3 regions of the Gordonibacter massiliensis (ex Traore et al. 2017) genome follow, and region 2 is predicted to be linked to each of the others. Evidence: predicted binding sites of a transcription regulator. Region 2 holds the regulator's gene; each other region holds the start of a gene.
What was found. The regulator HrcA, encoded in region 2, represses chaperone genes, less so after heat shock. The targets are predictions, from matches to a motif close to TNTTAGCANNCNNNNNNNNNGNNTGCTAANA.
Positions count from the first base shown of each region.

Region 1: a site for HrcA is predicted at 6,067-6,097, ahead of HCH03_RS06130 (ATP-dependent Clp protease ATP-binding subunit). Genes of this name have one in related genera too.
Region 3: a site for HrcA is predicted at 1,289-1,319, ahead of htpG (molecular chaperone HtpG). Genes of this name have one in related genera too.

Region 1 covers NZ_JAASIO010000004.1:10,996-20,932, reverse strand. Annotated here, with positions in the region: gene cysS (cysteine--tRNA ligase) at 1-257, opposite strand, end outside; gene ispF (2-C-methyl-D-erythritol 2,4-cyclodiphosphate synthase) at 653-1,135, opposite strand; gene ispD (2-C-methyl-D-erythritol 4-phosphate cytidylyltransferase) at 1,372-2,214, opposite strand; gene HCH03_RS06135 (serine O-acetyltransferase) at 2,284-3,228, opposite strand; gene HCH03_RS06130 (ATP-dependent Clp protease ATP-binding subunit) at 3,455-6,022, opposite strand; gene lysS (lysine--tRNA ligase) at 6,305-8,287, opposite strand; gene greA (transcription elongation factor GreA) at 8,654-9,124, opposite strand; gene tatA (twin-arginine translocase TatA/TatE family subunit) at 9,299-9,571, opposite strand; tRNA gene HCH03_RS06110 (tRNA-Pro) at 9,700-9,776, opposite strand; gene HCH03_RS06105 (PaaI family thioesterase) at 9,899-9,937, opposite strand, start outside.
Region 2 covers NZ_JAASIO010000012.1:41,922-51,858, reverse strand. Annotated here, with positions in the region: gene HCH03_RS12520 (FKBP-type peptidyl-prolyl cis-trans isomerase) at 1-160, opposite strand, end outside; gene era (GTPase Era) at 344-1,258, opposite strand; gene HCH03_RS12510 (diacylglycerol kinase family protein) at 1,333-1,830, opposite strand; gene ybeY (rRNA maturation RNase YbeY) at 1,832-2,299, opposite strand; gene HCH03_RS12500 (PhoH family protein) at 2,304-3,260, opposite strand; gene HCH03_RS12495 (C39 family peptidase) at 3,398-4,591, opposite strand; gene HCH03_RS12490 (MiaB/RimO family radical SAM methylthiotransferase) at 5,128-6,324, opposite strand; gene HCH03_RS12485 (RsmE family RNA methyltransferase) at 6,321-7,169, opposite strand; gene dnaJ (molecular chaperone DnaJ) at 7,461-8,594, opposite strand; gene hrcA (heat-inducible transcriptional repressor HrcA) at 8,655-9,668, opposite strand; gene hemW (radical SAM family heme chaperone HemW) at 9,915-9,937, opposite strand, start outside.
Region 3 covers NZ_JAASIO010000001.1:27,696-37,632, reverse strand. Annotated here, with positions in the region: gene HCH03_RS00150 (SGNH/GDSL hydrolase family protein) at 283-1,218, shown strand; gene htpG (molecular chaperone HtpG) at 1,410-3,335, shown strand; gene HCH03_RS00140 (gamma carbonic anhydrase family protein) at 3,605-4,126, opposite strand; gene HCH03_RS00135 (nitroreductase family protein) at 4,480-4,986, shown strand; gene HCH03_RS00130 (acyl-CoA dehydratase activase) at 5,511-6,539, opposite strand; gene HCH03_RS00125 (hypothetical protein) at 6,536-7,852, opposite strand; gene HCH03_RS00120 (acyl-CoA dehydratase activase-related protein) at 7,839-8,834, opposite strand; gene HCH03_RS00115 (LysR family transcriptional regulator) at 9,181-9,937, shown strand, end outside.

The sequences.
Region 1 (9,937 bases), on a different contig from region 2:
GCGGCGCTGCGGCCCTCCTCGTTCGCCTTGCCGATGATCTTGTCGTCCACGTCGGTGACGTTCTGCACGAACGTCACGTCGAAGCCGCGCCACATGAGGTAGCGGCGGATCACGTCGAACGAGATGAACGTGCGCGCGTTGCCGATGTGGATGTAGTTGTACACGGTGGGGCCGCATACGTACATGCCCACCTTGCCGCGCTCGCGCGTCTCGAAGTCCACCTTGCCGCGCGTTTTCGTATTGTAGAGTCTGATCATGGCGTCCTCGCATCCTGCCTAGCCCCTGCGCCGCGTTCGCGCGACGAAGCGTTTCGACCGTAGATTGTAGCACAGGAAGGTTACGGAGCCCGCCTGTCCGCCAAAGTCAGTCCTCCGCCATCCCAAGCGCGGGAGAATGCGCCTTATGTCATCCTGAGCGAGCGACCCCAGGGAGCGGAGTCGAAGGATCCCGTGCGGCGATAGCAGGAAGCGTTACGGCTGGCGCCGCACGGGATCCTTCGACTCGCTTCGCTCGCTCAGGATGACAGAGGGGCGCTGGGCTCGCTCAGGACGACAGAAAGCGCGTTCGCCGCGCTTGGAGTGGTGGAGGGAAGGCGCGCGCCCTGCGCCCGGGATGGCAAAAGGGTGCGCGCCTTTACGCCTGCTCGGGACGGCTAGGAGCTTGAACGGCGGACCAACAGGCACACGGCGGTTGCGGAGATGCCCTCCTCGCGGCCTTCGAAGCCCAAGTGCTCGGTGGTGGTGGCCTTCACGCCCACGTTCTCCGTCGGAACGCCCATGGCGGCGGCCAGGTTCGCCCGCATCTCGTCGCGGTACGGCGAGAGCTTCGGCGCCTGCGCGGCGATGACGGAATCGACGTCGAGGATGGCGTAGCCCTCCGCACGCACCTTGTCGGCCACGGCGGCCAGCAGCTTGAGCGAGTCGGCGTTCAGATAAGCGGGGTCGGTGTCGGGAAACAGCTTGCCGATGTCCCCGCCGCGGATGCCCCCCAACAGCGCGTCGGCGACGGCGTGCGCCAGCACGTCGGCATCGGAATGCCCCAAAAGGCCGCGCGTATGCGGGATGTCCACCCCGCCCAAGATGAGCTTGCGCCCCTCGGCGAACGCATGCACGTCGTACCCCTGCCCGATGCGCAGGTTGGCAGGATTGAACGCCTGCGAGTTGTCATCCTGAGCGAAGCGACCGGAGGGAGCGGAGTCGAAGGATCCCGTGCGGCCGTCAGGCCGAGAGGTTTCCGGTTGGCTCCGCACGGGATCCTTCGACTCCGCGCTGCGCGCTCCGCTCAGGATGACATCGTCCGACTGCGGCGCTCCGCTCAGGATGACATCATGTCCGGGTTCGCACGCTCCATTCGAGACGGCGTCGGCGGCGCTCATTCTTTCGTCCCCTTCATGTACATCGTGCGCACGGCGGCGGCCAGCATGAGGTAGTCCTCGGGCACGGTGAGCTTGATGTTGTCGCGCTTGCCCTCCACCACGAGCACGCGCCCGCCCAAACGCTCGATGAGCGAGGAGTCGTCGGTGCCCATGAAGCCGTCAGAGAGCGCCGAGGCGTGCGCGCGGCGGTAGATGCCGGCGCGGAACACCTGCGGCGTTTGCGCGTTCCAGAACACGCGCCGGTCGGGCGTGCCCACGATGACGCCGTTCTCCACCACCTTGAGGGTGTCCACCGCCGGATGCGCCACCACGGCGCCGTCGCAGTCGATGTTGCCCTTGAGCGTGGCGATGGTGTGCGCGATGAGGTCGGGGCTGATGAGCGGGCGGGCGCCGTCGTGCAGGATGACGTACTCGTAATCGTCCGGCACGTACTCGAGGCCCGAGAACGCCGATTCCTGACGGCTGGGGCCCGAGGGCGCCACCACGATGGGCGTGACGAACGGGAACGGGTCGACGGCGCGCTTGAGGTACTCGCCGCAACGGTCCTCGGGGCACACGATGACGATGAGCCCGATGTCGCCCACGGCGTCGAACGCCTCGGCCGACCAGGTGAGGATGGGCTTGCCGGCTATCTCCACCAGCTGCTTGCCACCCTCCTTGCCGAACCGCTCGCCCGTGCCGCCCGCCAGGATGATGGCGGCCGTCTGGGGATTCTTGTCGACCTCGCCCTTGAGTCCGCCCATCGCCTGCGAAAGCGCGTCGAAATCGAGGTCGTCCGGCGTGAACTCAGGGGCGCTGAGCACCGCGGACGAGAACACCGGGTCGATTGTCTGCGTCATAAGGTCTTCCTCTCCGCCTTGCCTTTTCCTTCTGCCGCCCCGCCCCTGTCGCCTGCCGACGCCAAGGATCTAGTCCCGCTCGCCGGGCTGGCGCACGGTGATCTCCTGCGCCTTCAGCGACACGCGGGAATGAGGGGGGATCGACGAGGTGACGAATGCGGAGCCGGCGATGACCGACCCGGCTCCGATCACCGTTTCCCCTCCCAGCACCGAGGCGTTGGAGTAGATGGTCACGTCGTCTTCGATGGTGGGATGGCGCCTCACCCCGGCGAGCCGCTGCCCGCCGCGCGTGGACAGCGCGCCCAGCGTGACGCCCTGGTACAGCTTCACGTGGTCGCCGATGACGGTGGTCTCGCCGATGACCACGCCCGTGCCGTGGTCGATGAAGAAGTACTCGCCGATCTGGGCGCCGGCGCCGATGTCGATGCCCGTGCCGCTGTGCGCCAGCTCGGTCATGATGCGCGGGATGATGGGCACGTTCTGCTGGTAGAGCACGTGCGCGATGCGGTACACGTAGATGGCGTACAGGCCGGGGTACGAGAAGATGACCTCCTCCTTCGACCCGGCCGCCGGATCGCCGTCGTACAGGGCCTGCACGTCGGTGAGCAGCACGCGTTGTATGCTGGGAAGCTCGTCGAAGAACACCGTGCACACTTCCGAAGCGCGCTCGCAGATGTGCTCGGGCGTATCGCCTCCGCACAGGTGGCGCGCCGGATCGGCCTCAGAGGCGTCACGATCGTCGGAGGTGTACGCCAGGGCGAGGACGATCTGCTCGCGCAGCACCCGCTCGATCTGGATGAGCGTCTCTCCGATGAAGTACTCCGGACTGGTGGACGGCGTGAGCATCTCCTCGCCGAAGTAGCCCGGAAACAGCACGCGGCGCAAGTCCTTGAGAACGCTCTTCACGGCCGAGCGGCTGGGAAACCGCCGTCCGGGCTTCGTGAAGAATATCTCGTCGGCCTCGTAGTTCTTCTCGATGCCCTTCACAATGCGATCGAGGTTGTCTCCGAACATGGAACCTCCTGAAATCGGTTGATGCGCTGCGCCTCCCGCAACCGCCAGCATGACGGCTCCTCGGTCGGTTTGCGACGAGCCTAGTATAGCGCAGCGGGCACGGGATCCGCTGGTAAACCACCGCTTGCCCGCATCGTCCCCAACCATTGTCATCCCGAGCGGGGCGGCAGGCGTGAAAAAGCCCCTGATCCGCTTGGGAACAGGGGCTCTCCGGTGCAGGTAAAGCTTAGTCGGACGCGCCGCCCGACATCGAGCCGCCGCCGCTGCTCACGCCGGCGTGGCCCAGATCGAAGTTCGTCAGCAGCAGCTCCGCGTCCTTCGCTATGCTGTCGCGTTTCCGAGGCTCCGGGATCACGCCCGAACCCTGGGTGAACACCAGCTCGCCGTCCACCGCGTCCACGTCGATGATGGAGCCGCTGGTCCATTTGCCCTCGAGGATCTCCTCGGACAGCGGGTCCTCCAGCAAGCGCTGGATGGCGCGGCGCAGCGGGCGGGCGCCGAACGTGGCGTCGGTGCCCTCCTTCGCGATGAGCTTGCACGCCGCATCGGTCAGGTTGATGGACATGTTCTGCGCGATCAGGCGCTCGCGCAGATCGGCCACCATGAGCTTCACGATCTCGGCGATCTGCTCGTCGTTCAGGCTCTTGAACACGATGATCTCGTCGATGCGGTTCAGGAACTCGGGCCTGAACAGCTTCTTCATCTCGGACATGACGCGGCTCTTGATCTCCTTGTCGGAGAGGCCCGCATGCTCCTCGGTCGAGAAGCCCAGCGTGGTGGGTTGCGCGATCTCGCGCGCGCCCACGTTCGACGTCATGATGATGACCGTGTTGCGGAAGTCCACCGTGCGGCCCTGCGCGTCCGTCAAGCGGCCCTCCTCCAGAATCTGGAGCAGGATGTTGAACACGTCGGGGTGCGCCTTCTCGATCTCGTCGAACAGCACCACCGAGTAGGGGCGCTGGCGCACGGCCTTCGTGAGCTGGCCGCCCTCGTCGAAGCCCACGTAGCCCGGAGGCGAGCCCACGAGGCGCGACACGCTATGCTTCTCCATGTACTCCGACATGTCGAAGGACAAAAGCGCGTCCTCGGAGTTGAACAGGAACTCGGCCAGCGCCTTCGACAGCTCCGTCTTGCCCACGCCCGAGGGGCCCAGGAAGATGAACGAGCCGGCGGGGCGTTTCGGGTCCTTGAGGCCCGAACGCGAGCGACGGATGGCCTTCGACAGCGCCGTGACGGCCTCTTCCTGGCCGACCACGCGCTCGTGCAGCACGCTTTCCATGCGCAGCAGCTTCTCGGTCTCGGCCTCGGTGAGGTTGCTCACGGGCACACCGGTGGTCATGGACACCACGTCGGCGATGTCCTCCACCGTGACCTGCTGGATGGTCTTCTGGGCGTTCTCCTCCCAGTCCTTCTCGGCCTGCTGGCGCTTCTCCTTGAGCTTGGCCTCCTCGTCGCGCAGCTGGGCGGCGCGCTCGAAGTCCTGCGCCGCGATGGCGCTGTCCTTCTCGCCGCGGAGCTTCCGCAGCTCCTCGTCCAGCTCGCGCAGCTCCTTCGGCAACGTCATGTTGCGGATGCGCATGCGGGCGCCGGCCTCGTCGAGCACGTCGATGGCCTTGTCGGGCAGGAAGCGGTCCTGGATGTAGCGGTCGGCCAGCGTCACGGCCGCCTGCAGCGCCTCGTCGGTGAAGTGCACCTGGTGGTGCGCCTCGTAACGGTCGCGCAGGCCCTCCATGATGCGCAGCGCCTGCTCCTCGTTCGGCTCGCCCACGGTGATGGGCTGGAAGCGCCGCTCGAGCGCGGAGTCTTTCTCCAGGTGCTTGCGGTACTCGTCGATGGTGGTGGCGCCGATGACCTGGATCTCGCCGCGGGACAGCGGCGGCTTCAGGATGGCGGCGGCGTCGATGGAGCCCTCGGCAGATCCCGCGCCGATGAGCGTGTGCATCTCGTCGATGAACAGGATGATGTCGCCCGCGTCCATGACCTCCTTGATGCACTTCTTCAGGCGCTCCTCGAACTCGCCGCGGTACTTCGATCCCGCCACGAGCGCGGACACGTCGAGCGTGAACAGGCGCTTGTCGCGCAGAATGTCCGGCACCTGGTTCGACACGATAAGCTGGGCCAGGCCCTCGGCCACGGCGGTCTTGCCCACGCCGGGCTCGCCGATGAGCAGCGGGTTGTTCTTCTGGCGGCGGGAGAGCACCTGCATGACGCGCTCGATCTCGCCCGCACGGCCGATGACCGGGTCGAGCTTGCCGTCGCGCGCCTTCTTGGTGAGGTCGGTGCCGAACTCCTTCAGCACGCTGTCCGACGCGTTGCCCTGCGGGTCGAACGCGTTGCGGCCGGCGTACACGGGGCTCTGCCCCACCAGGTCGTTCAGCGCGCTGCGCACGTCGTCGCCCGACACGCCCAGGCGCGTGAGCACCTCGAGCGCGGTGCCGTCGCCCTCGCGCACGATGCCCAGCAGCAAGTGCTCGGTGGATATGTAGGATTGGCCCATCTGCATGGCCTCGCGCAGGGAGTTCTCCAGCACGCGCTTCACGCGGGGCGTGAAGGACAGGTGCCCGGACACGTCGGTGTCCTCGTCGATGGCCACCGTCTGGCGGATGGCCTGCACGACGCCGTCGTACTTCACGTTCAGGCGGTCGAGGGCCTGGGCGGCCAGGCCGTCTTTTTCCTGTATGAGGCCGAGCAGGATGTGCTCGGTGCCCACGTAGGGCTGATGGAGCGAGCGGGCCTCGTCCTGCGCCAGGACGAGCACCTTGCGCGCTTTGTCCGTAAACTTCTCAAATGACATGCTAGCCTCTATTCTCGCAGAGTCTATCGTATGGTTCTGTGCCATCTTAGCACTCCTCTTATGAGAGTGCCAATACAGCATATAGCCGCACACGTCCGCTCCACAAGCGCAGGCGACCGGCGACCGTTCCATCCTATCACGACCCCAGCCGGCGCGCCTCCGTACCGCTCGATGCCTCCAAAAGTGCTCACGTTTGACGCGTGTTTGAAACGTACGGGAAAAGGCCGCCCGGGCGACGTTGCGCCCGGGCGGCCTTGTTCGAAGTCGTTTGTCGCAGATGCCTTAGTACAGCTTGGCGCCGGCGGGGATGCGGTCGTCCACCATCAGCAGGTTCAGACGCTCCTCAGGCTCGCCGTTCTCGCCCGGCTCCTCGTGAATGGCCGAGAGCAGCATACCGCACGAGTCGACGCCCATCATCTTGCGGGGCGGCAGGTTCGTGATGGCGATGAGCGTGCGGCCCGTCAGCTCCTCCGGCTCGTAGTACGCGTGGATGCCGGACAGGATGACGCGGTCGGCGCCCGTGCCGTCGTCGAGCGTGAACTGCAGCAGCTTCTTGCTCTTGGGAACGGCGACGCACTCCTTCACCTTCACGGCGCGGAAGTCCGACTTGCTGAACGTGTCGAAGTCCACCTCGTCCTCGAACAGCGGCTCGATAACCACCTTCGAGAAATCGATGGGCGCGGCTGCCGAAGCGGGAGCCGCCTCGGCTGCGACCGGCGCGGCAGCGCGCGGACGTCCGCCCGCCGGGGCCTCGTCGCGCATGTGGGGAAACAGCAGCACGTCGCGGATGGACGGGGCGTCGGTGAGCAGCATGACCAGGCGGTCGATGCCGATGCCGCAGCCGCCCGCCGGGGGCATGCCGTACTCCAGCGCGCGCACGTAGTCGTCGTCGTAGCCCATGGCCTCGTCGTCGCCCAGGTCCTTCGCCTCCACCTGCTTGCGGAAGCGCTCGGCCTGGTCGACCGGGTCGTTCAGCTCGCCGAAGGCGTTGGCGTACTCGTGGCCGCAGATGAACAGCTCGAAGCGCTCGGTGAGGTTGGGGTCGCCCGCCTTCTTCTTGGCCAGCGGCGACACCTCGAGGGGGTGCTCCGTCACGAACGTGGGCTGGATGAGCTTCTCCTCGGCCACGGCCTCGAAGATCTCGGCGATGAGCTTGCCCTTGCCCCATGCGTCCTCGGCGTGGCCGCCGTTGCGCTCGAGGATGGCCACGAGCTCGTCGCGGGTGCGCGCGAAGCTCACGTCCTCGCCCGCGCCCTCGCTGGCCAGCTCGATCATGGTGGCGCGGCACCACGTGCCGCCCAGGTCGACCTGCGCGCCTTGGTACTCCACCTGCATCGTGCCGCACGCCGCGAGCGCCGCCGCCTGGATGACGCCCTGCGTGAGCTCCATCATGCCCTCCAGGTCGCTGAACGCCTGGTAGAACTCCATCGTGGTGAACTCGGGGTTATGGTACGGGTCCATGCCCTCGTTGCGGAACTGGCGCCCGATCTCGAACACCTTCTCGAAGCCGCCCACCAGCAGGCGCTTGAGGTGCAGCTCAGTGGCGATGCGCAGGTAGAAGTCCTTGTCGAGCGCGTTGTGGTGCGTGACGAAGGGACGCGCGTTCGCGCCGCCGAGGATGGGGTGCAGGATGGGCGTCTCCACCTCGTAGTAGCCGTGGTCCTCCATGTAGCGGCGGATGGCGGAGATGACCTTGAAGCGCTTCTCGAACGTGCCCTTGACCTCGGGATTCATGACCAGATCCACGTAGCGCTGGCGGTAGCGCGTCTCCTTGTCGGCCAGGCCGTGGAACTTCTCGGGAAGCGGGCGCAGCGACTTGCTGAGCAGCTCGAACGACGCCACGGCCACGGACAGCTGCCCGCGCTTCGTGCGCATCATCGTGCCGCGCACGCCGATCCAGTCGCCCACGTCGAGGTCCTTGAGCTCAGCGAACGCGTCCTCGCCCAGCGCGTTGATGCGGCAGAACAGCTGCATGTCGCCCGTGGAGTCGCGCAGCTCGAGGAAGGCGAGCTTGCCCTGGTCGCGCTTCGCCATGACGCGGCCGGCCACCTGCACCTCGTCCTCGGTGGACGCGCCGTCCTCGAGGTGGGCGTACTGCTCGACCAGGTCGGCCAAATGGTGCGAGTAGCGATAAGCGTGGCCGTACGGGTCCTTGCCCGCCGCCATCAGCGCCTCGCGCTTGGCCAGACGCACCGCAATGGGGTCGTCTTCGACGACCTGCGCCTCGGGGTTCGCGTCAGGGTTGGTGTTCGTGGTGTCGCTCATGTAAGTGCCCCTCAATCTCGTACAGCCCGCATATTCGGGTTCGCCCGTCAGGGCCGAACCCTTCGCGCCTTGCGCGAAAATCGCCGCCCAGGTAGACCGTAGGGGCGATCTCCTGATCGCCCGTTCGCGCGAAGCGCGAAAACTGCCGCGCAGGTTGGCGTAGTAAATCAGCGAGGGCCTCTGTGGTGCCCCGAATTGGCGTGATGGCGAAAGCGAAGCGTACCTTGGGTACGTGAGCTTTCGTCAGCGCGCCAAGGCGGGGTGCTACAGAGGCCCGCAGCGTCGGCAGGTTCCGCTGGCCGGCAGGCCGGCGGAACTCGAACCGCAGCGTCGGCAGGTTCCGCTGGCCGGCAGGCCGGCGGAACCTTAATGTTCGATTTTGATGATGGTCATGGAGATGTCGCGGCCGGTCGGGCCCGTGGTCTCCACCTTGTCGCCCTTCTTGTGGCCCAGCAGCGCCGCGCCCACCGGCGACTCGTTGCTGATCTTGCCGGCCGCCGCGTCGCTTTCGGCGCCGCCGACGATCGTGAACACGCGCTCTTTGCCGCCCATGTCGACCGTGACGGTGGAGCCGATGTTCACCTTGCTCGAACGCTTCGGCGTGTTCACCACGGTGGCCTCGGAGAGGATGCGGCTGATCTCGGCGATGCGCGCCTCCATCATGCCCTGCTCGTTCTTCGCGTCGTCGTACTCGGAGTTCTCGGAGATGTCGCCGAACTCGCGCGCCACCTTGATGCGCTCGCCGATCTCGGCGCGCTTCTCCGTCTCGAGGTAGTGCAGTTCCTCCTCGAGCTTTTCCTTGCCCTCTTGCGTGAGGATGAAGTTTTCGTTCGCCATTGCTGTCTCACCTGTCCGATTACATACAACAGGCACGCTCGATTGCCAAGCGTGCGGTTTTCATAGGTTGGGTCGTGGGGTGCTTCCGACGAAGCGTCGGACGATATACAAAAAAGCGGTATGCGCCCGGCCGAACCGTGGGCACATACCGCGAACCGATTCGCTTGCGCCGCGCTATTCGGCCTTCTTCTTGGCCGCCGTGGTCTTCTTCGCGGTCGTGGTGGTCTTCTTGGGGGCCGGCTTCTCTTCCTCGACCTCTTCGATGACTTCCTCGTCCTCGTCCTCGGCTTCCTCGATGGCCTTGCCGCCGCCCATGCCCTCGCGCAGGTTCTTGACGGTCTTGCCGATGGCGCCGCCGAGCTTCGGAAGGTTCTTCGGCCCGAAGATCAGCAGGATGACTGCCAGGATGATCAGCAGCTCCGGCATGCCCATACCCAGGATTTTCATACGTTCCTCCAAGCTTGTCGTCCGGAGCGTCCGCGCAGGACGCACGCTCCGTCCACTCTAACCCCGTCAGAGTAGCACACACTATGCAAAAAAGGGATGCTCCTTGAAAGTTACATCCCTTTGGTTCCTGGTCGGGTTGACAGGATTTGAACCTGCGGCCTCTGCGTCCCGAACGCAGCGCTCTACCAAGCTGAGCCACAACCCGTAAGCTGCTTGTTGCAGCGACGGATATGATAGCACAACCGCGGCGTTTGCAACAGGAAATATGCCCACTTATGGTGAAGATTTGTATCGGCCCGACGCCTTCCGCGCCCGGCGGGGCAGGCTTTATGCGGGTTCCGACCGTGCGGCGGCGCGCTCGCGCTC
Region 2 (9,937 bases):
TTTCCATCTCGTTTACGGCCTTCTCGAACCTGGAAAGCATCGTTTTCGAACCCACGACGAGCTCGAATGGTTCGCCGCGCCGCGCGCTGCTGTCGAACTCGGTTCCATCATCGAGCGTACCCGTGAAACGAAGACGAACTTTTTGCCCGATATCAACCACAATCTCCCCTTTCCCCAGCGATCCTCCGTCGCATGCGACGGAGGATCGCTCTCCCACTCAGATGTCATTGTAGACCTCCGCCTGACCAGAGAGGGAACGTTCGGCCCAAGTGGGCCGAACGAGGGGCGCATCAGGCAAACATAGAGGATCGCCCTTGCGGACCAAATCAAAATACGATGATGCTCAAGCGCCCTCGCCGTAGCCGAAGCGGCGGATCTGGGCGGCGTCGCGGCGCCAGTTTTTCTTCACCTTCACGGACAGGTCCAGGTACACGCGCGTGCCCAGCAGCTGCTCCAGGTCGGCGCGCGCCTCGGTGCCTATCTGCTTGATGGCCGCGCCCTTCTTGCCGATGATGATGCCCTTCTGGCTGTCGCGCTCCACGTAAACGACGGCGAAGATGCGATGGAGGTCCTTCTTCTTGTCGTACTCCATCTCCTCCACGCGCACGCCGATGGCGTGGGGCACCTCGTCGTGGAAGGACCGCAGGATCTTCTCGCGGATGAATTCGGACACCACCACGTCGATAGGCTGGTCGGTCTCCATGTCGGCCGGGAACCAGGAAGGGCCCTCCGGCAGCAGGTACACGACCTCCTCCACGAAGGCCTCCACGTTCTTGCCCGTGGCCGACGACAGGCCCACCATGGCATCCCATGTGCCCAGGCGCTCGGCGGCCTCGCGCTGGGCCTCTATCTGCTTCGGCGTGGCCAGATCGACCTTCGACAGCACGCATATCTTCTTCGCGCGGGCGCGCTTCAGCTGCTCGGCCACCCACTCGTCGCCACGGCCGATGGGCTGCGAGGCGTCGATGAGCATGGCCACCACGTCCACGTCTTCGAGCGCCTTGAGCGCCGAGGTGTTCAGCTCCTCGCCGAGCGCGTCGTGGGGCTTGTGCAAGCCGGGCGTGTCCACGAGGATAAGCTGGAAATCCTCCCGCGTGAGCACGGCGCGGAAGCGGTGCCGCGTCGTCTGCGCCGTGTCGGATGTGATGGCGATCTTCTTGCCCATGATGGCGTTGACGAGCGTGGACTTGCCGGCGTTCGGCCTGCCCACGAGCGTGACGAACCCAGATTTGAAGTGCTCGGGCGCGTTAGATTCCATTGACCGTTCCTTGTCGTCGAGCCGGCCGCGCCGGCATGCCTTGTCCTATCGTCGAGCCGCGCGCGACACTTGCCTCAGCCGAACACCAGCGCCCAGGCGGGCGGGATGAACACGACGCAGGCCACCACCACGGCCACGGCGGCGAATATGAGCACGGCGCCGGCGGCGCAGTCCTTCGCGCGGCGGGCGAGCTCGTGGTACCCGGGCGACACGAGGTCCACCACCGACTCGATCGCCGTGTTCACGCATTCGGCCGCGAACACGGCCGCGATGCACAGGATGACGGCGGCCCACGAGGCCGTGTCGATGCCGAACGCGAAACCCAACGCCACGGCGACCACGGCGATGACCAGGTGTATCTTCATGTTGCGCTGCGTACGCACCGCATAGGCTATGCCGTCCCAGGCGCATTTGAACGCGCAGAGGAGCGGGAAGCGCGAACGCGCGCCCTTGTCCGCGTCGTTGCGCACGAACCCCGCGCCGCCGCAGCGGGCGCTTCCGTCGCGTTCGGCCTGGCCGTCCTCGCCGGAGGTGCTCACGGGCTCGTCCTCTATCGCCGTTTCAGCGGACATGCTACACCGTGCGCTTCGACCACGCCTCGAGGATCTCCGCCTCGCGCTTCTCCATGACCTCGGCCTCGTCGTCCTCGATGTGGTCGTAGCCGCACAGGTGCAGAAGGCCGTGCACGAGCAGCAGGCTGATCTCCTCTTCGAACGTGGTGCCGAACTCGCGCGTCTGACGGCTGGCCACGTCCGGCGCGATGATGACGTCCCCCAGCTCGAAGACGGGGTCCTCCGCCAGCGTCATGGCCGACAGGTCGTCGTCCACGCCGTCGCACTCGAAGGACAGCACGTCGGTGGGCCCTTCCTTCTTGCGGTACTTCTCGTTGAGCTCGGCGATGGCCTCGTCGGTGACGAAGCTGACGGAGACCTCCGTGTTGAAGGGCTTGTCCTCGCGGGCGAGCACGAACTGCGCCAGCTCGTGCAGCGGCAGCTTCTCGAGCTCGTCTTTGCGGTAGTCGTAGTTTATCTGGATGTCCATGTTCCTAAGCCTTCCCGGTGGCCTCGTCGTAGGCGGACACGATGGCCGCCACGAGCGAGTGGCGCACCACGTCTTTGCCCGTGAAGTCGCAGAACGCTATGTCGTCGATGCCCTCGAGGATGGCGCGCACGCCTTTGAGGCCCGAGATGCCGCGCGGCAGGTCGAGCTGGGTCACGTCGCCCGTGACCACCATCTTCGAGCCGAAGCCCAGGCGCGTGAGGAACATCTTCATCTGCTCGGGCGTGGTGTTCTGCGCCTCGTCGAGGATGATGAAGCTGTCGTTCAGGGTGCGCCCGCGCATGAACGCGAGCGGGGCGATCTCGATGACGCCGCTCTCGATGAGCTGCGTGGCGCGCTCCATGTCGGTCATGTCGAACAGCGCGTCGTAGAGCGGGCGGATGTAGGGGTCCACCTTCTCGGTGAGGGTGCCGGGCAGAAATCCCAGGCTCTCCCCCGCTTCCACCACGGGGCGCGTGAGGATGATGCGGCCGACCTCCTTGCGCTTGAGCGCGGCCACGGCCATGGCCATGGCGAGGTAGGTCTTGCCGGTGCCCGCGGGCCCGATGCCGAACGTGATGGTGTGCTCGCGGATGGCGTCCACGTAGCGCTTCTGCCCGGCCGTCTTGGGGCGGATGGCCCGACCGCGGTACGTGAGCAGGATGTCCTCGCGCAGCGCTTGGGGCGAGAACTCCGCCGTACGCAGCAGGTCGATGGCGCGACGCACGTAGTCGGCCGTGGGCTCGCCGCCGCCTTCCGCGAGTTTGATGAGGTCGGAGAACAGCGCCGTGAGCGACTGCACTTCCAGCGGGTCCCCCTCGAGCACGATGGTGTCGCCGCGCACGGTGATGCGCGCCTGAAACGCGTCTTGCACGAGATGGAGGAGTTCGTCGGCCTGGCCCACAACGAGCGCCATGTTCACGCTCGTGGGCGCCGTGAGGGTGATTTGCGTCTGGTCTGTCATGGGGGCATTGTACCACGCGCAAGGCTCACCTGCGCCGTTGTCATCGAACCGACAGAGGGAAATAGTGCGGATGCACAAGAACTTCGGCAAACAACGGGGCGCGGGGCGTCTTCCGCCATTCGAACCGACGCCCTGCGTCAGGCGCGACGGTAGGCGTAGAGGGCCTGGGTTTGGCCGAGAACCTGCTGGACGTCCCAACTCTTCGCGGAACGCTCGGTCGAGTACGGATCGTTGACGACGAGCGTGCCGTCGTCGGCGAAGCCCGTTACGACGAAGAAGTGGCCCGCCGAAGTGAAGTCGCCCGGCCCCACGTTGCAGATGACGAGCCCGCCGTCGGAAAGCGCGGCGGCGAGCGCGTCGGCGCTGACGTCGATCTGCGTGCACGACAGGCCGAGCGCGGAAGCCTCGTTCACGAGGAACGTCGCGTCGGTGCCGTCGAACTGGGTCTCGTAGCCGCCTTCCCTCGCACGCACGCCCATGTCGTAAGGCGACAGGTCGTTCTTACCGGTGAGGCCCTGGTACACCATGGAAAGCGACGTGGGGCAGCAGCCCGTGAGCGCGAACGTCGTGGAGCTGTACACCGTGTAGCCCCAGCGCTGGTCCCATTGGTAGAGCAGCGGCGCGCCGCCCTGGGTCTTCTCGCCGCCCGAACCCTCCCCCGTCTCGGCGGGGTACCGCTCCGGAAACGCGCGCACGAAGGGCACGGCCTCGGGCTCGTCCGCGGCGAGCTTGAGCAGCTTGTACTGCACCGCGTCGCCGTCGACCGCGTACTCGTCGGCGTGGTTCGCTATCCAGGCCACGTCGGCGTCGTTCGCGGCGGCTTGCACGAGGGAGGTGGCCAGCTCGGCATCGAGGTAGTCGGGCACCGACACCGTCTCGGGCTCGGGCCCTTCGTTCTGCTCCCCGCTTGCCGGGACGTTGTCGACGGGCTCCGGCGCGTCGGCCGCGCATCCGCGCGCCGCGAGCACGACGGCCGCGACGAGCACGAGCGCGACCACGCCCGCCGCGACGAGCGTGCCGCGCGGGCCGAGGATTCCGAAGAGGCGCGAGGCGGCGTTGCGCGCGGCGGAGAGAACGCCGGCGACGGCCGACGGGAGCGGCGAGCCGGCAGACGACGCGCGGGGCGCGGCGGGGGAAGGCGCACCCGCTTTTCGCGCGGAGCCTTTCGGAGCGCCGACGCGGGACGATGGGGCTCGGGAAGGGCGGCCCTCCTCTTCGTGCATGCGGGCCCGGCGCGCCTCGAGGCGCGCTCGCGCGGCCGCACGTTCGTCGGCAGCCCCGTTTCGATGCTCGCGATCGGAGATGGCCCGCTCCTTCCCCTTGCCGTCCATGCGCACATTCTATCACGACGGGAAGCGCAGAAGCCTGCCTGTAACGCAATGCGGGAGCGGCGGCGAAAGAACGCGCCTTCGCGCACGCGCGCCATCGGCATACGCTCGGGGCCTTTCGGCACAAAAATCACCGATGCCCCCGCACCCAAGGTCGCCGCCGGGAACCTTCGAAGCCCGACCCTGCAAGAGTCGAGCGAGTTTCCGCAGGTCGCGGAAAACGACAGGCAGAGAGGTCGCCTCGAGGGACCTTCAAACACGGGGGCGTCGGTGATTTTTGTACCGAAAGGACCCCATTGGCTGTCAAACCACCGTTAACATTACGCAAGCCAGCGCGTCGTCATCCTGAGCGAGCGGAGCATTCGACGGTCCGGCGGGCTGTCGAGGCCCCGGGCACGCAAAGCAGGCGCAGGGAGGCCCCGCGGAGCGGGGACGGGAGTGCAACAGTCCGCTGGACTGTTGCATGCTCAGGATGACAACCTGGCCGGATGCATGTCGATGCTGGTTCAACAGCGGCGGCACGCCATGGCGGCTCCCGCCTAGCCTCTGGGGAACGTCACTTCCACGAGCGAGCCTGCCGGCGCGCCCTCGGGTGCGGGGAGCTCGAAGTAGCTTTCGGTGAGGGCCGTTCCGCCCGGCTCCACGACCGCGAGCTCGCGCGTGCCGGCGCGGCGCGCAAGCTCTTGGGAGCGCAGCGCGCGGCCCGTCTCGCGCAGGCGGCGCGCGCGTTCGGCCTTGACGGGCGCGGGCACCTGGTCACAGCGCGCGGCCGCCGGCGTTCCGGTGCGGATCGAGTACGGGAACGCGTGGATCTTGGCGAAGCGGCAGCGGCGCACGGCCTCGAGCGTCATCGCGAAGTCGTCTTCGGTCTCGCCGGGAAAGCCCGCGATGACGTCCGTTGACAGCGAGAGCTCGGGCACGGCGGCGTAGAGCCCGTCGACGAGCTCGCAGAAGCGCTCGGCCGTATAGGGGCGCGCCATCTCGGACAGCACGCGCGTCGACCCGGACTGCAGCGGAAGATGCAGGTGGCGGCACACGCGCCCCTCGGCCGAGGCCAGCAACGACACGAACGCGTCGTCCACGTCCATGGGCTCGACGCTGGACACGCGGAAGCGCGCGTCGGGGCCGCCGCTGCGGGGTCCCAGGCCGCGCGTCTCGTCCAGCAAGCGCTCCAGCAACCCCGCCAGGCGCAGGCCCTCGTCGTCGTAGGAGCCCAGGTTGATGCCCGTGAGCACGACCTCCCGCACGCCGGCGGCGACCAGGGCCCGCACCTCCGCCGCCACCCCGTCGGCCGGCCGGCTGGTCGCGCGCCCGCGCGCCACGTGCACGATGCAGTACGTGCAGGCGTTGTCGCAGCCGTCCTGCACCTTCACGCCCACGCGCGTGCGGAAGCCCTCCCCCGCCCGCAGCGCGGCGTCGTTCGGCGCGGCCGCCGCGAGCTCGCCCTTGGGCACGACCTCCACGCGGAGGTCCATGGACGAGAACGCGTCCGCGTCGAGCGCGGCGGCGCATCCCGTGACCACGACGCGCGCCGTCGGGTTCGCGCGCAGGGCGTGGCGCACGGCCTTTCGCGTCTTCTTCTCGGCCTCGCCGGTGACGGTGCACGTGTTCACCACCACGAGGTCGGCTTCCTCCTCGGCCGCCGGGACCCCGCCGCGGGCCATGAGCGCGGCGGCGAATGCGTCCGACTCCACGCGGTTGACCTTGCAGCCCAGGTTGACGATGGCGAACCTCATCGCACGCCCCTCGTCTCGCGCGGGAACGAGAAGGCCCCTTCCCGCGCCCCTTGGCTTCGCCGCGCGAGGCGGTCGAGCTCGTACAGGACGAACGCGGGCGCGACGATACCCGCCGTCTCGGTGCGCAAGATGGAGGGCCCGAGCGTGACGAGCGAGGAGCGGGGGTTGCAGCCGAGAAGCGCCTCGACCTCGTGCTCGGCGAGGCCGCCCTCGGGGCCCACCACCACGGCCACGCGGGCATCCTCGGGAAGCGCGCCCGCGCGGGCCAGCCCCTGCGCGATCGCTTCGTCGATGCGCGCGGTGCGCGGAGCCTCCTCCCAGCACACGAGCAGGACGGTGGCGCCGGCCAGCAGCGCGCACGCCTCCCCGACCGTCGCCGGCTCCGCCACCTCGGGCACGGCGCGCTGGCCCGACTGCATGGCGGCGCTCTTGGCCACGGCGCGCCATCGCTCGGCGCGCGCGGCCGCCTTCTTGGCGTCGAGCCTCACGATGGAGCGCTCGCACGCGAGCGGGACGAACCCGGCCACGCCCAGCTCGGTGGCGTGGCGCACCACCGAGTCCATCTTGTCGCCCTTGGCGAGCCCTTGCACCAGCAGCACGGTCGGACGGGGTCCCTCGTCGTCGAGGCGCTGGGCGATGCGCACAAGCGGCACCGCGTCGGAGAAGTCGACTACCTCGCATTCGAAGTAGTCGCGCGCAGCGTCCACCACGGCCACGTGCTCGCCGGGAGCCAGGCGCAGCACGCGCGCGTGCTTGGCGTCGTCGGGGGCCAGGCGCAGCGGGAACACGCCGTCGGCCTCGTCGGCAAGCGCCTGGTCTTCGAGATAGAAATGAGGGAGGGACATGGAAACCCTTTCTCCGACGGATGTTGATGCCTGTCATCCTGAGCGCAGGCCGTAGACCGAAGTCGAAGGATCCCGCGCGGCGTCAGCGGGAAGCGTCACAGCTATCGCCGCACGGGATCCTTCGCCCCCGCTCCACAGGGCCTCCCTGCGCCCGCTCCGCGTGCTCGGGAGTTCGACAGTCCACCGGACTGTCGAATGCTCCGCTCGCTCAGGATGACAGGGGTACCGCCTGATGACAGGGGCGCCGCTGCGCTCGCTCGGACAAAGAGGCAGCCAACCGGCCCGTCGGCTCTACTGGAACGCGTCGCGCAGCTTCTGCAGCGGCGTGCGCTCGTCGGGCACGTCCTCGCCCATGTCGGCGGCGAGCTGCTCCAAGAGCTCGCGCTGCTTCTTCGTCACCTTCTTCGGCACCACCACGTTCACGTGCACGAACAAGTCTCCGCGCGCATCGCTGCGGAACTTCGGCATGCCGTGGCCCTTCACGCGCACCACCTGCTCGTTCTGGCAGCCCTCGGGAATGCGCACCTGCACCTTCTCGTCCTCGAAGATGCCGTCGATCTCGATCTCGGCACCGAGCGTGGCCTGCACGATGGACACGTTCGCGCGCGCATGCAGGCTGTCGCCGTCGCGCTCGAAGAACTCGTGAGGCTGCACACGCACCGTGACGATGAGGTCGCCGGGCGCCGCGCCCTGCAAACCCGCCTCGCCGAAGCCGGACAGGCGCAGCTGCTGCGAGTCGCGGATGCCCACCGGCACCTCCACGGTCACGCGCTGACGGTCGGGCACGCGACCCTGGCCCTCGCACTCGGGGCAGGGGTTCTCCACCGAGCGGCCCGTGCCGCCGCACTTCTTGCACGTCGTGGCCGACTGCATGTCGCCGAGGAACGTGTGCTGCACCGTGACCACGCGGCCCTGGCCGCCGCACTCGGGGCAGGTGACCTCGCGCCCGTCGGGGCCGAGGCCCGTGCCGTCGCAGTCGGGGCACGGAGCCAGGCGGTCGTACACGATCTCCTTCTTGGCGCCCGCCGCCACCTCTTCCAGCGTGACGCGCAGGCCCACGCCCATGTCGCGGCCCTCGCGGCGCTGCGCCTGACGCGCGCCGCCTCCGCCGAAGAACGAGCTGAAGATGTCGCCCATGCCGAAGCCGCCGCCGAACAGGTCCTCGAAGTCGACGTATCCGCCGCCGTAGGGGCTGCCGCCGCCGGCTGCGCCGGGAACGGTGCCGAAGCGGTCGTACTGGGCGCGCTTGCCGGGATCCGACAGCACGTCGTACGCCTCGTTCAGCTCCTTGAACTGGTCCTCGGCGTCGGCGGCTTTGTTCACGTCGGGGTGAAGCTCGCGCGCGCGGCGTCGGAACGCCTTCTTGATCTCGTCTTCCGTGGCGTTCTTCGAAACGCCCAGAACCTCGTACAGATCCTTGGCCATTGCTCTTCCGTGCACCTTCCTCGTGAACGGCGCCGCCTCCGTGCCGGCGCCGTGCGAATCCTATACGTCCTGAAGCGCGGCGGACGCGATGCGCACCGCCCGCAACACCTTCGAGTAGTCCATGCGCGTGGGCCCGATGACGGCCACGACGCCGGCCGAATCCCCGCGCCCGTAGCGGCTCGCCACCACCGACACGCCCGCCAGCTCCTCCGCGTCGTTCTCGCGCCCGATGCGCACGCTGGGCGTGCCGTCGACCTGCTGCACCGCCTCGTCCAGGATGTGCAGCATCACCGTGTCGTTCTCGAGCACCTGCATGACGGGCAGCAGCGCCTGGGACTGGCTGAACTCGGGCTTCGTCAGAAGCGAGCTCACGCCCAGCCGATGCGCGCGCGAAAGCTCGCTCTCCTGCAAGCACGACAGCACCTCGTCGAGCGCCATGCGCACGAGTGGGTCGCGGAACGCCTCGGCCATGCCCTGGCCCAACCCGTCCTCGATCTGCTGGAGCGACTTGCCCGTGAACACGTCGCCCAAGAACACCTGCACGCGGGCGAGGTCGTCGGGAGCCACCTCTTCGGCGAACTCCATCTGGCGGTTGAACACCTGGCCGTCCTCGGTGACGAGCACGACGAGGGCGCGATAAGGGGAAAGCGAGATGAGGGAGAGCTGCTTGATGTGCAGGTTCAACACGGACGGCGCCAGCACGATGGACAGGCAGTCCGTGATGCGCGTGAGGGCCGACGACGTCTGCTCCAACAGCGCGTCGAGCTCGCTCGCGCTGCGCCGCAGCTCGTCCACCACCGGGCGGTACCGTTCGTCATCGCCCGTGAAGTCGGTCGTGAGCAGGTTGTCGACGAACGCGCGGTACCCGGTGTCGGTGGGTATGCGGCCGGCCGAGGTGTGCGGCTGCGTGATGTAGCCCCCGTCCTCGAGCACCGAAAGCTCGTTGCGCACCGTCGCCGGGCTCACGCCCAGCTGGTAGCGCTCCGTGAGCGTGCGCGAGCCCACCGGCAGAGCGCGCGCGACGTATTCTTCTATGAGCGCGGCAAGCACCCGCTGCCTGCGATCCGATAGCACGCCTCTCCACCTTCCTCTCTCACAGGACCTCCCCGCCCCCGCATCCGAGCCGTCCCCCGGCTCGCGCGAGCGGCGATGCCTTCGCCTTGACGACGCCAAGAAGACATTTTAGCAGCCGATGCAAGAGAGTGCTAAGAAAAGCGGAGGAAATATGCAGAAAGGCGCCGAAACCCGCCGATCACCCCGCGAGCGGGGGTTACGGCGCGACGGCGGGCGTCCGAGCGCCGTGCGAGGCGAAACCGGGCATCACGCCAAATCGAACAGCGCGC
Region 3 (9,937 bases), on a different contig from region 2:
CGACGACGCGCCGGCTTGCATAATGTCAATGCTGGTTTAACGGCGGACAAACAGACGCCAACCCGTCGGCGGTCGAGCCTCCTTGCGGTCCCGTTTCCGAAACGCTCCCGGCGCTTCCTCCGTGCTTTAAAAGAGGTCGGGCATCTTTTTGGGCGAAATTGCATTTCGCCTTGTTTCGGGTTGTTGCATGACCTGAAACAAGGCGCTTCTAGTATCATGGTCGCCGAACTGCCGCGCGCTGCCGTGCGCGGCCGGATACGACGAGGCGACGAAGGGCAAGCGATGACGGAAAAGCGGCTGTTCTCGATTCTGGGGGATTCCATCAGCACGTTCGAGGGGTGCAATCCGGAGGGCTTCCGCGTGTTCTACGAAAGCGAACGGCTGGAGGCGACCGGCGTGCTCGCGCCGCAGGACACGTGGTGGGCGCAGGTGGTGGGTGCGCTGGACGGCGAGCTTCTGGCGAACGGGTCGTACTCGGGCAGCATGGTGGAGGGCGCGGGCTTTCCGGCCGGCAACAGCGCCGAGCGCATCGCGGCGCTCGCGCGCGACGGGCAGACCCCCGATGTCATCCTCGTGTTCATCGGCATCAACGATTACGGATGGGGTGGGGCGGACGCCCAAGCGGCCGGCCGGGGCAACGCGCTGCCCGTGTGTCTGGACGCTGTCGCGCTGGGCGAGGAACGCGAACCCGGTTTGGCGCCTGCCGACGCGGCCGAGCGGTTCGGAGCCGCCTACGAGGCCATGCTCGCGCGGATGCGCGCCGCCTATCCCTGCGCCGAAATCTGGTGCTGCACCCTGTGCCCGGGCCGCGTGGTCGGCCGCGACGGCTCCACGTTCGCGTACCGCCTGCGCGGCGTGCATCTCGACGCCTACAACGCCGCCATCCGCAACGCCGCCGCTCGCCAAGGTTGCCGCGTGGCCGACGTGGGCGCGCTCGGCCGCGACTACGAGGGCCTGGAGGGCACGCACCCCACGGCGCGCGGCATGCGCCAGTTCGCCGCGCTGGTGCTGCGCGCGATGGAGGCCGAACGCGCCTCCGGAGCTTCCACGGTGCTGGCCGAGAGCATCGTCGAAGCCGCCACGTCGCCTGCTGCGGCGACCGACGCCCCGCCCTCCGCCGAGACCTGCGAGGAACCCTCCTGCATCGGCTGCCCCCACGCCGGCGCCACCGGCAGCCAGTGGTTGCTCGCGTGCAACCGGGGTGCGCGCAACTGCTGAGATCGTGTGAGCTTCGGCGCATTTTCGCATGGCGTTTCTTGACATAGTCCGCCATCGTACTACAATCTCGTTTTAGCACTCGAAGGCTTAGACTGCTAAGACAGGTCGATGCGCAGCGCGCGTCGGGGGCGGCCCGTCCGGCGGTCTTGCCGTGGAAGCAACTGTTCCAGACGAAGGAGAGGCACGCCACCATGCGCAAGTTCAAAACAGAGAGCAAGAAGCTGCTCGACCTCATGATCAACTCCATCTACACGAACCGCGAGATATTCCTGCGCGAGCTCATCTCGAACGCGTCGGACGCGGTGGACAAGCTCTACTTCAAGAGCCTCACCGACAAGTCCATCCAGCTTTCGAAGGACGAGCTGGCCATCCAGGTGAGCTTCGACAAGGACGCCCGCACCGTCACCGTGTCGGACAGCGGCATCGGCATGACGAAGGACGAGCTCGATCGCAACCTGGGCACCATCGCGCACTCGGACTCCATGGCGTTCAAGATGGAGAACGACGAGGTGCAGGGCGACGACGTGGACATCATCGGCCAGTTCGGCGTGGGCTTCTACTCCTCGTTCATGGTGGGCAAGAGCGTGCGCGTGGTGTCGAAGGCCTACGGCAGCGATGAGGCGTGGGCGTGGGAGAGCGACGGCGTGGAAGGCTACACCATCGAGCCGGCCGAGCGCGCCGAGCACGGCACCGACGTCATCATCACGCTCAAGGACAACACCGACGACGACAACTACGACACCTACCTGTCCGAATACGGCCTGAAGGACCTGGTGAAGCGCTACAGCAACTACGTGCGTTACCCTATTCGCATGGAGGTGACGAAGTCGCGCGAGCTGCCGAAACCCGAGGACGCCGGCGACGACTACGTGCCGCAGTTCGAGAACTACACCGAGCTCGACACCGTGAACTCCATGATCCCCATTTGGAAGCGTCGCAAGTCCGAGGTGGGCCAGGAGGAGTACGACGAGTTCTACAAGACCGACTTCCACGACTTCGCCGACCCGGCCCGCACCATCTCCGTGCACGCCGAAGGCGCGCTGTCCTACGACGCGCTGCTGTTCGTGCCGAGCCGCGCGCCGTTCGACCTGTACAGCAAGGATTACCAGAAGGGCCTGGCGCTCTACAGCTCCAACGTGCTCATCATGGAGAAGTGCGAAGAGCTGCTGCCTGACTACTACAACTTCGTGCGCGGCGTGGTGGACAGCCAGGACCTGCAGCTGAACATCTCCCGCGAGACGCTGCAGCACAACAGCCAGCTGCGCGCCATCGCCAAGAAGATCGAGAAGAAGATCACGTCCGACCTGGAGGATATGCGCGACAACGACCGCGAGGGTTACGAGGCGTTCTTCGAGAACTTCGGCCGCGGCCTGAAATACGGCATCTACGCCAGCTACGGCGCGCAGAAGGACACGCTGGCCGACCTGCTGCTGTACTACTCCGCCAAGCAGGACAAGCTCGTGACGCTGGCCGAGTACGTGGAGGGCATGCCCGCTGACCAGCCCGCCATCTACTATGCCGCCGGCGATTCGGTCGAGCGCCTGAACAAGATGCCCATCGTGAAGACGGTGCTGGGCAAGGGCTACGACGTGCTGCTGTGCACGCAGGACGTTGACGAGTTCTGCTTCACCGCCATGCGCGACTACGGCGCGAACGAGGACGGCGAGGGCGCCAAGGAGCTCAAGAACGTGGCATCGGGCGACCTCGACTTCGCCACCGAGGACGAGAAGAAGGAGGCCGAGGAGGCCACGAAGGAGAACGAGGACCTGTTCAAGGCCCTGAAGGACGCGCTGGGCGAGCAGGTGACCAAGGTGGCCGTGTCCGCGCGCCTTACCGACGCACCCGCCTGCGTCACCACCGAGGGCCCCGTGTCGCTGGAGATGGAGCGCGTGCTGTCGAAGGGCCCCGAAGGCCCCGACGGCGTGAAGTCGCAGCGCGTGTTGGAGCTGAACGCCAAGCACCCCGTGTTCGACACGCTGAAAGCCGCCCACGAAGCCGGTGACACCGACAAAGTGCGCCTGTACGCCGACCTGCTGTACAACCAGGCGCTGCTGGTCGAGGGCATGCCCATCGACGACCCGGTCGCCTTCGCCCAGAACGTGGCGAAGCTGATGTAGGTTGGTTCCGCGGGCCTCCGGCCCGCGGAACCTGCCGACGCTGCGAGGGGCCGGGGCACGCCGCCTTCGTGCGATCCCGCAGGCTTGCGTACCCGTTGTACGCGGCACCTGCGCGATCCCGCGAATCCGACGCACCCCGGCCCCTCTCGCTGACTTACTACGCCAACTTGGGCGATAGTTTTCGCGCTTCGCGCGAACGGGCGCTCGGAGAGCGCCCCAACGATCTATCCGAATGGTTCTTCGCGCTTCGCGCAACCGCTGTCCCGCCGTTACCGCACCACACGGGCCTGCGCGTATTCTCGCGCATCAGCGATGTAGGCTTCTTGGGAGTGCTCGATGTTGCGCGCGACCGTCTCGGCGTCGAGCGCGCGGATTACCTTGCCGGGCACGCCCACCACGAGCGAGCACGGCGGGATCACGGAACGCTCCTTCACCAGCGCGCCGGCCGCGATCATCGAGCCGCGGCCGATCACGCACCCGTTCATCACAGTCGCGTGCATGCCCACGGTCACGTCGTCTTCGATAGTGGCGCCGTGTACGACGGCGTTGTGGCCCACCGACACGCGGTCGCCCAGCGTGACGGGACAGTCATAGTCGCTGTGCAGCATGGCGTTGTCCTGCACGTTGCTGTTCTTGCCGATGCGGATGGGCGCCACCTCGCCGCGAATCGAGGCGCCGAACCACACCGAGCTCCCTTCGTCCATCATCACGTCGCCGCAGACGGCCGCGTTCGGCGCAATGAACGCCGCCTTCTCAACGTCGGGGAACATCCCTTTGAATTCCACGAGCATGCCGGTTCCTTTCCTTTGGTTGCTCCACGCAGTATCCCGAAGGAAGCTCCGCGCCGCATCGCAAGATTCATGCGATTCGGAGCGAAGCGCACCGTCGGGAGGCGTTCTTTCGCCTAACGGCTGGGAACATCCGAGTGCGGGGCCGGTATCGTCGAACGACGGCGACCGGCTGTGCAAGCGCCGGTGGCGGGCATTGCCGGCAATCGCATCGCGCCGCCGCGCGCCGAAAGACGGAAAGCGCGCTAGGGCGCCGCGGCTCGAGCCTCTGTTGATTTTGGAAAACGAAATCCGACGGCGAGCTCGACGCACGATATCATTGACCCATACAGTTGCTCGAAAGAAGGAGGCACAACATGGTGGACGCGATTTTCAAGCGGGCGAGCGTGCGGAAGTTCACGGACGATCCGATGACCGATGACGAGGTGCGCAAGCTGCTGCGCGCGGGCATGGCGGCGCCCTCGGGCGGCAACCAGCAGCCGTGGGAGTTCTACGTGGCGCGCGATCGGGCCACGCTGCAGCTGCTGTCGGAGGCGAGCCCCTACGCGAAGCCGGCCGCCGGCGCGGCGTGCGCCATCGTGCCGTGCATGCGCACGGAGGGCCTGCGCTTCCCCGAGATAGCCGTGCAGGATATGAGCGCCTGCGTGGAGAACATCCTGCTGGAAGCCGTCGATCTGGGGCTCGGCGCCGTGTGGATGGGGATCGCGCCCGAGCCCGACCGCATGGCGGCCGTGTCCGAGATCGTGGGCGCCCCGGCGGGCCTCAAGCCGTTCGCCGTCATCGCGCTCGGCCGCCCCGAGGTCGAGCCGGTCGCGAAGGGCAAGGACCGCTACGAGGAAGACCGCGTGCACTGGTTGAGCTAGACGCGGTGCGGAAAAAGCCCGGCCGCAGGTTCCGCGGCGAGAAAGCGCGGGGCCGGCGCGCGAAGAAGGCCGTTTTCGGGTCAAAAATCACGGTTGGGTACCGCTTTTCGGCTGCAAAGTGCCTCTTGAAGGGCTCTTCGCGCCTGTCGTGGGAAAGCAAGAAAACGCGATCAGGGGAAACGCAATCGCTCCTCCGGGGTGCAGGAGCCGCTGCGGTACCCTACCGTGATTTTTGCTCCGAAACCAAGGTTAACTTTGCACTTGCTTCGCGCGCGATGCATTCCGTGCTGTGTCTGAAAGGGGAACCCGGCGGACGGTGACGCCCTGCGGACAACCTAGGCAGCGACGCCCGCGTGCAACCCGGACGGCGACCCGCCCCGCGGCCACTCGTGCAGGTGGCGACCTGCCCCTGCGCCAACCCGTGCGGGCGGCGACCCGCCCGCGAAGCCAGCCCGGATGGGCGGTTTTCGCGCCGTGCGCGAGCGGGCGCTTCGAAGGGTGTTCGGGTCAGCCCGCGCGCGGGTCTATCGCCCCGCCTTCACGGCTCCCTGGTCGCAGCGGTTGCCCCAGGAGTCGATGAGCGCGTCGTCGCGGTAGACGCAGATGATCTCGCAGTGGTTCGCGCACTTGGAGCACTCGATCTCGCGCGTCTTGAACGCGAAATCCCCGACGGCGTCGAAGTCGAACGCGCCGTCGCGGAAAGGCTCGCCGTCTCCTTCGCCGCCGTCGCTTTCCCCGGCCGCCCCCGCGCCGCGTCTCGCGCCCGCGCTCGCCTCGGCGGCCAAGAGCGCCACGCCGAAAGCGCCCATGAGGTGGCCGTCGGGATCCACGAGCACCTCCATGCCCAGCATGTCCTCGAACGCGCGCACCACGCCCACGTTCTTGCTCACGCCGCCTTGGAAAACCACCGGGGCGGTTATCTTCTTGCCCTTGCCTACGTTGTTCAGGTAGTTCGACGCCACGGCGCGGCAAAGCCCGGCGATGATATCCTCGCGCGCGTAGCCCACCTGTATCTTGTGCACCAGGTCGCTCTCGGCGAACACGGTGCAGCGCGCGGCGATGTTCGCCGGCCGCTTCGACGTGAGCGCGATGGGGCCGAACTCCTCCACCTCCACGCCCAGGCGGTGCGCTTGGCTGGACAGGAACGCGCCCGTGCCGGCCGCGCACAGCGTGTTCATGGCGTAGTCCACGGCTATGCCGCCCTCCACGCAGATGATCTTCGAGTCCTGCCCGCCAATCTCCAAGATGGTGCGCACATCCGGGTGCAGGTACGTCGTGCCCACGGCGTGCGCAGTGATCTCGTTCTTCACCACGGCCGCGCCCAGCATGGCGCCCACGAGGCGCCGCGCGCTGCCGGTGGTGCCCACGGCGCGCACCCGCACGGCGTCGCGGTCGATCTGCATCGCCAGGTCGGCCACCACGCGCCGAGCCGCGTCCGCCGGGTTGCCCTCCGTCCACAAATACGACCGCGCCACGATGGTGCGGTCGGCGTCCACGACGACGCCCTTCGTGGAAATGGAGCCGATGTCGATGCCCAGGTAGGCGTCCGTCATGATGCCGTTCTCTCCTTCTTCATGGCCAGCATGTCGTAGAACGCTTCGAGTCGGGTGTCCAGACCCGTGTCGCTGGTCTGCGAGTCGTAGCTCAAATATAGAATGGGCATACCCGTGTCGCGGCTGACCTGCTGTAACACGGGGATGCAGTCCACTTCCGGCGTGCAGCCCGACGACTTCAGGTGCACCACGCCGTCGAAGCCCTCCTGCGCGTACTTGAGCGTGGCGGCGATGGTCATGCTCGACGTGGGGCCCATGTCGTAGCGCACGTAGTCGGAGATGCCCGCCCGCAGGTTCTTCTCGTGGTAGCGCAGGTTGCGGTTCGTCATGTTCAGCATCCGGTGCACCTCCACGCCCATATCCAGCAGCTTGCGCTCCAACCCCAGGTTCGAGCGCGGGTCGGCCGCGGTGAAGTACTCGCCCACCACGCCCACGCGCAGCGGCCGGACGGGCACGCGCACCTCGAGAGCCCGCAGCGCGGCCATGCCGCGTTTGTGCGCCTCGGCCAGGTCGCGCTCGTTCGCCACGGTGCGCAGGTCGGCGTGGTAGGCGGCCAGCGCGCGGTCGAACGAGCCGCGCTCGGCCTCGAAGCCGGCGTGCGCCAAGTAGTAGTCCTGCGCCTCGTCAAGGTACTCGATCATCTGAAACGCTATCAGCATGCCGCGCACGCCGTGCGGCACGGACAGGTTCGGGTTCACCTTCTTCTTGCACACCTCGATGTACTCCGTGAGCGGCTTGCCCGTGACGGTGGCGAAGTTCAGCATCTCGAACTCGTAGCCTAAGTCGCGCAGGATGGATTCCTGCAGCTCGCCGTAGTAGCCCAGGCGGCAGGGGCCGGCGAACTGCACGAGCACGTCGGCCCCCAGCTCCAGCGCCTCCAGATAGTCTCCCAGTATGTGCTTGAACGGGGCGCACACCGAATCGCTCGAGTTGCGGCTGCCCAGCTCCACCGTGCGCTTCGTGGGCTCGGGCAGGGGCAGGTAGTCGGCGTCCAGCACGTGCTCCACGAAGAACTTGAACACGATGTCGTAGTAGCTGTAGCGCAGGAAGGCCACGCGCGTGCGGGCGTGCCGGTCGCGCTTCGGGCGCGGGCGCGGCAGCACGAGGCGCGGCGGGCGCTTGCGTTCCATCTGCAGGGCGATGCGGGCGCGCAGCGTGTCGTCCGATCCGTCGGCGCGGCCGAGCAGGTTCTCGACGTCCGTGCCGATCCCGCGCTCGCCTTCTCCGGAGGGCGCCGCACCGTCGCACGCGCGGCCCCGTTCGATCGGAGTGGAGCCGCCGCGTTCCGAAGCGGTTTCGTCAGTGCCGGTCATGCACGTAGCCTCCCTTCTTCTGGTAGCGCAGGATGTCCACGAAGCTCTCGATGCGCGTTTCCAGGCCGGCCGTACCGCTCTGCGCGTCGATGGTGAGGTTCAAGATGGGCTTGCCCTGGATGCAGCGCATGATGGCGTCGTCGGTCATGGAGTCGGGCCCGCAGGGGAACGCGCTCACCAGCACGATGCCGTCGATGTGCTCGTGCAAAAGCATGATGGCGCCGACGAGCTCGCGGTTCACCACCCACGGCATCGTGGCCGAGAAGTCGAAGCTGGCCTTGAGCGCGCGCTCGCGGTCGGCCTCGTCGGCGTAGAGCACCGTGGCCCCCATGCGTTCGAGGGGGTCCGTCACGCTGCCGCCCAGATAGGGGTCGTGCGCCAGATAGGGGTGCGCCACCAGCAGGATGGCCAAGGGCCGTTCGCTGCCTTGCAGGGAGCCGAGCGACGCCAGCAGCCGCTCTTGCGCGCCCGTCGCCGCCCGATCGGCGCGCTCCTGCTCGTGGAAAGCCGTCTTCCAGGCGCGCTTCGCCTCGCGAGGATTCGCTCCGAAGCGGCTCGCCAGATCGAGGAACGCTTCGCGCATCGGCATATGCTCCTCGGTCACGTCCACCAAGCACGACGCCACGCGCACGTTGCGGTCGCGCAGCGTGTTCTCCACCAAATCGGGCAGCGCTTGGAACTTCGTGCAGAACCCCAGATGGTGACCCATGTTCCCCATGCTGGGAACGAACAGCGCGTCGCAGGCGCCCACCAGGCTGGCGGCGTGGCCCAGATAGGCTTTCGAAGCCAGGCAGCATTCGTCCACGGACAGGGCGCTTCCTTCGTCCACGAGCGCACGGTCCGTTTCGCGGCTGAGCACCACCTCGCGTCCCAGCTCGTGGAAAAACGCCTCCCACAGCGTGCCGTATCGATGGTACAGCAGCGCCCGGGGGATGCCCACGCTGCGCACGTCGGCGTAGTCGTTCTGCTTGAGGAGGCCCATGCGATCCCTTCGTTCGCTCAGCGGTTGGCCTCATGGTATCGCTTCGAGGGGAACCCGCCGTGCCGGCGCGCGGTTCGCCACAAACCTTCCAAGCGGCCCGAGGGTCGTTTCAAGCTTGGCCCGGCGGTGGCAGTTCGATGTTTCCTCATGTGGAAGTAGGCCGATGACCGGCGACAATGTGCCGCTGATAGGGATCTGGTGTCGTTGTACCGCTACCCTGTGCGGAAGAAGAGTAACAAAAGGGTTTCAAAAGAAGTTGAATGGGTCCCGTCGGGCGGGCGGGCCGAGAGCGGCGCAGTAGAATTCTAACGAAGATGTCATGAGGTGCGGTTTGAAAGCGAAGCCATTGAATATCAAGCAGATCCGATATTTTGCGTCGGTTGTCGAACTTGGCAGCTTGTCTGCGGCGGCGAAGGAGCGGTTCGTCACCGTGCAGGCGGTTTCGAAGGCCATCGCCGACCTCGAGCGGGAGCTGGGGCACAGCTTGTTCGTGCGTGAGAGCCGCGGCGTGCACCCCACGCCGTTCGGCAAGGCGTTTTACCAGAAAGCCGCACTGGTTCTGAAGGGCTTCAGCGAGCTCGAGGCTTTTGCCAAAGAGTATCGGGAGCACGAGACGGCAAGCGCCTTGCACCTCGCCCTGTGCTCGCCGGCGTTTTACGGAAACGCGCAGGCGCGTGCGAGCATCGCCCTGTTCGCGAAGCGCGGCCTGGGCGTCGACGTGAGCGTCGCTTTGGACACCGGAACCGAGGGCATCGCGAAGCTGCGCGCGGGAGGCTACGACGCGCTCATCACCATCGGGGCGTTCTCGAACGCCGCCGTCGATTGCGTGTCGGTGGGCACGGTTTCCCCCGGCGTGGTCATGGCGAAAAACCACCCCTTGGCGGGTCGGGATTCCGTGAGCCTTGCCGATTTGGCGGACTATCCTGTTTCCCTGTCGTCGGAGTTCGACAATTTCAACGAGTCCATCGTCACCGTGTACCGCAAGCGCAAGACGGACATGAGCTTCATCACGCTCGACCCGCACGATTTCGATCGCCATATCATGGTCGAAAACGGCGTTTGCCTCATGGTGTACATCCCAGCGTTGGGCGAGATGTACCCCG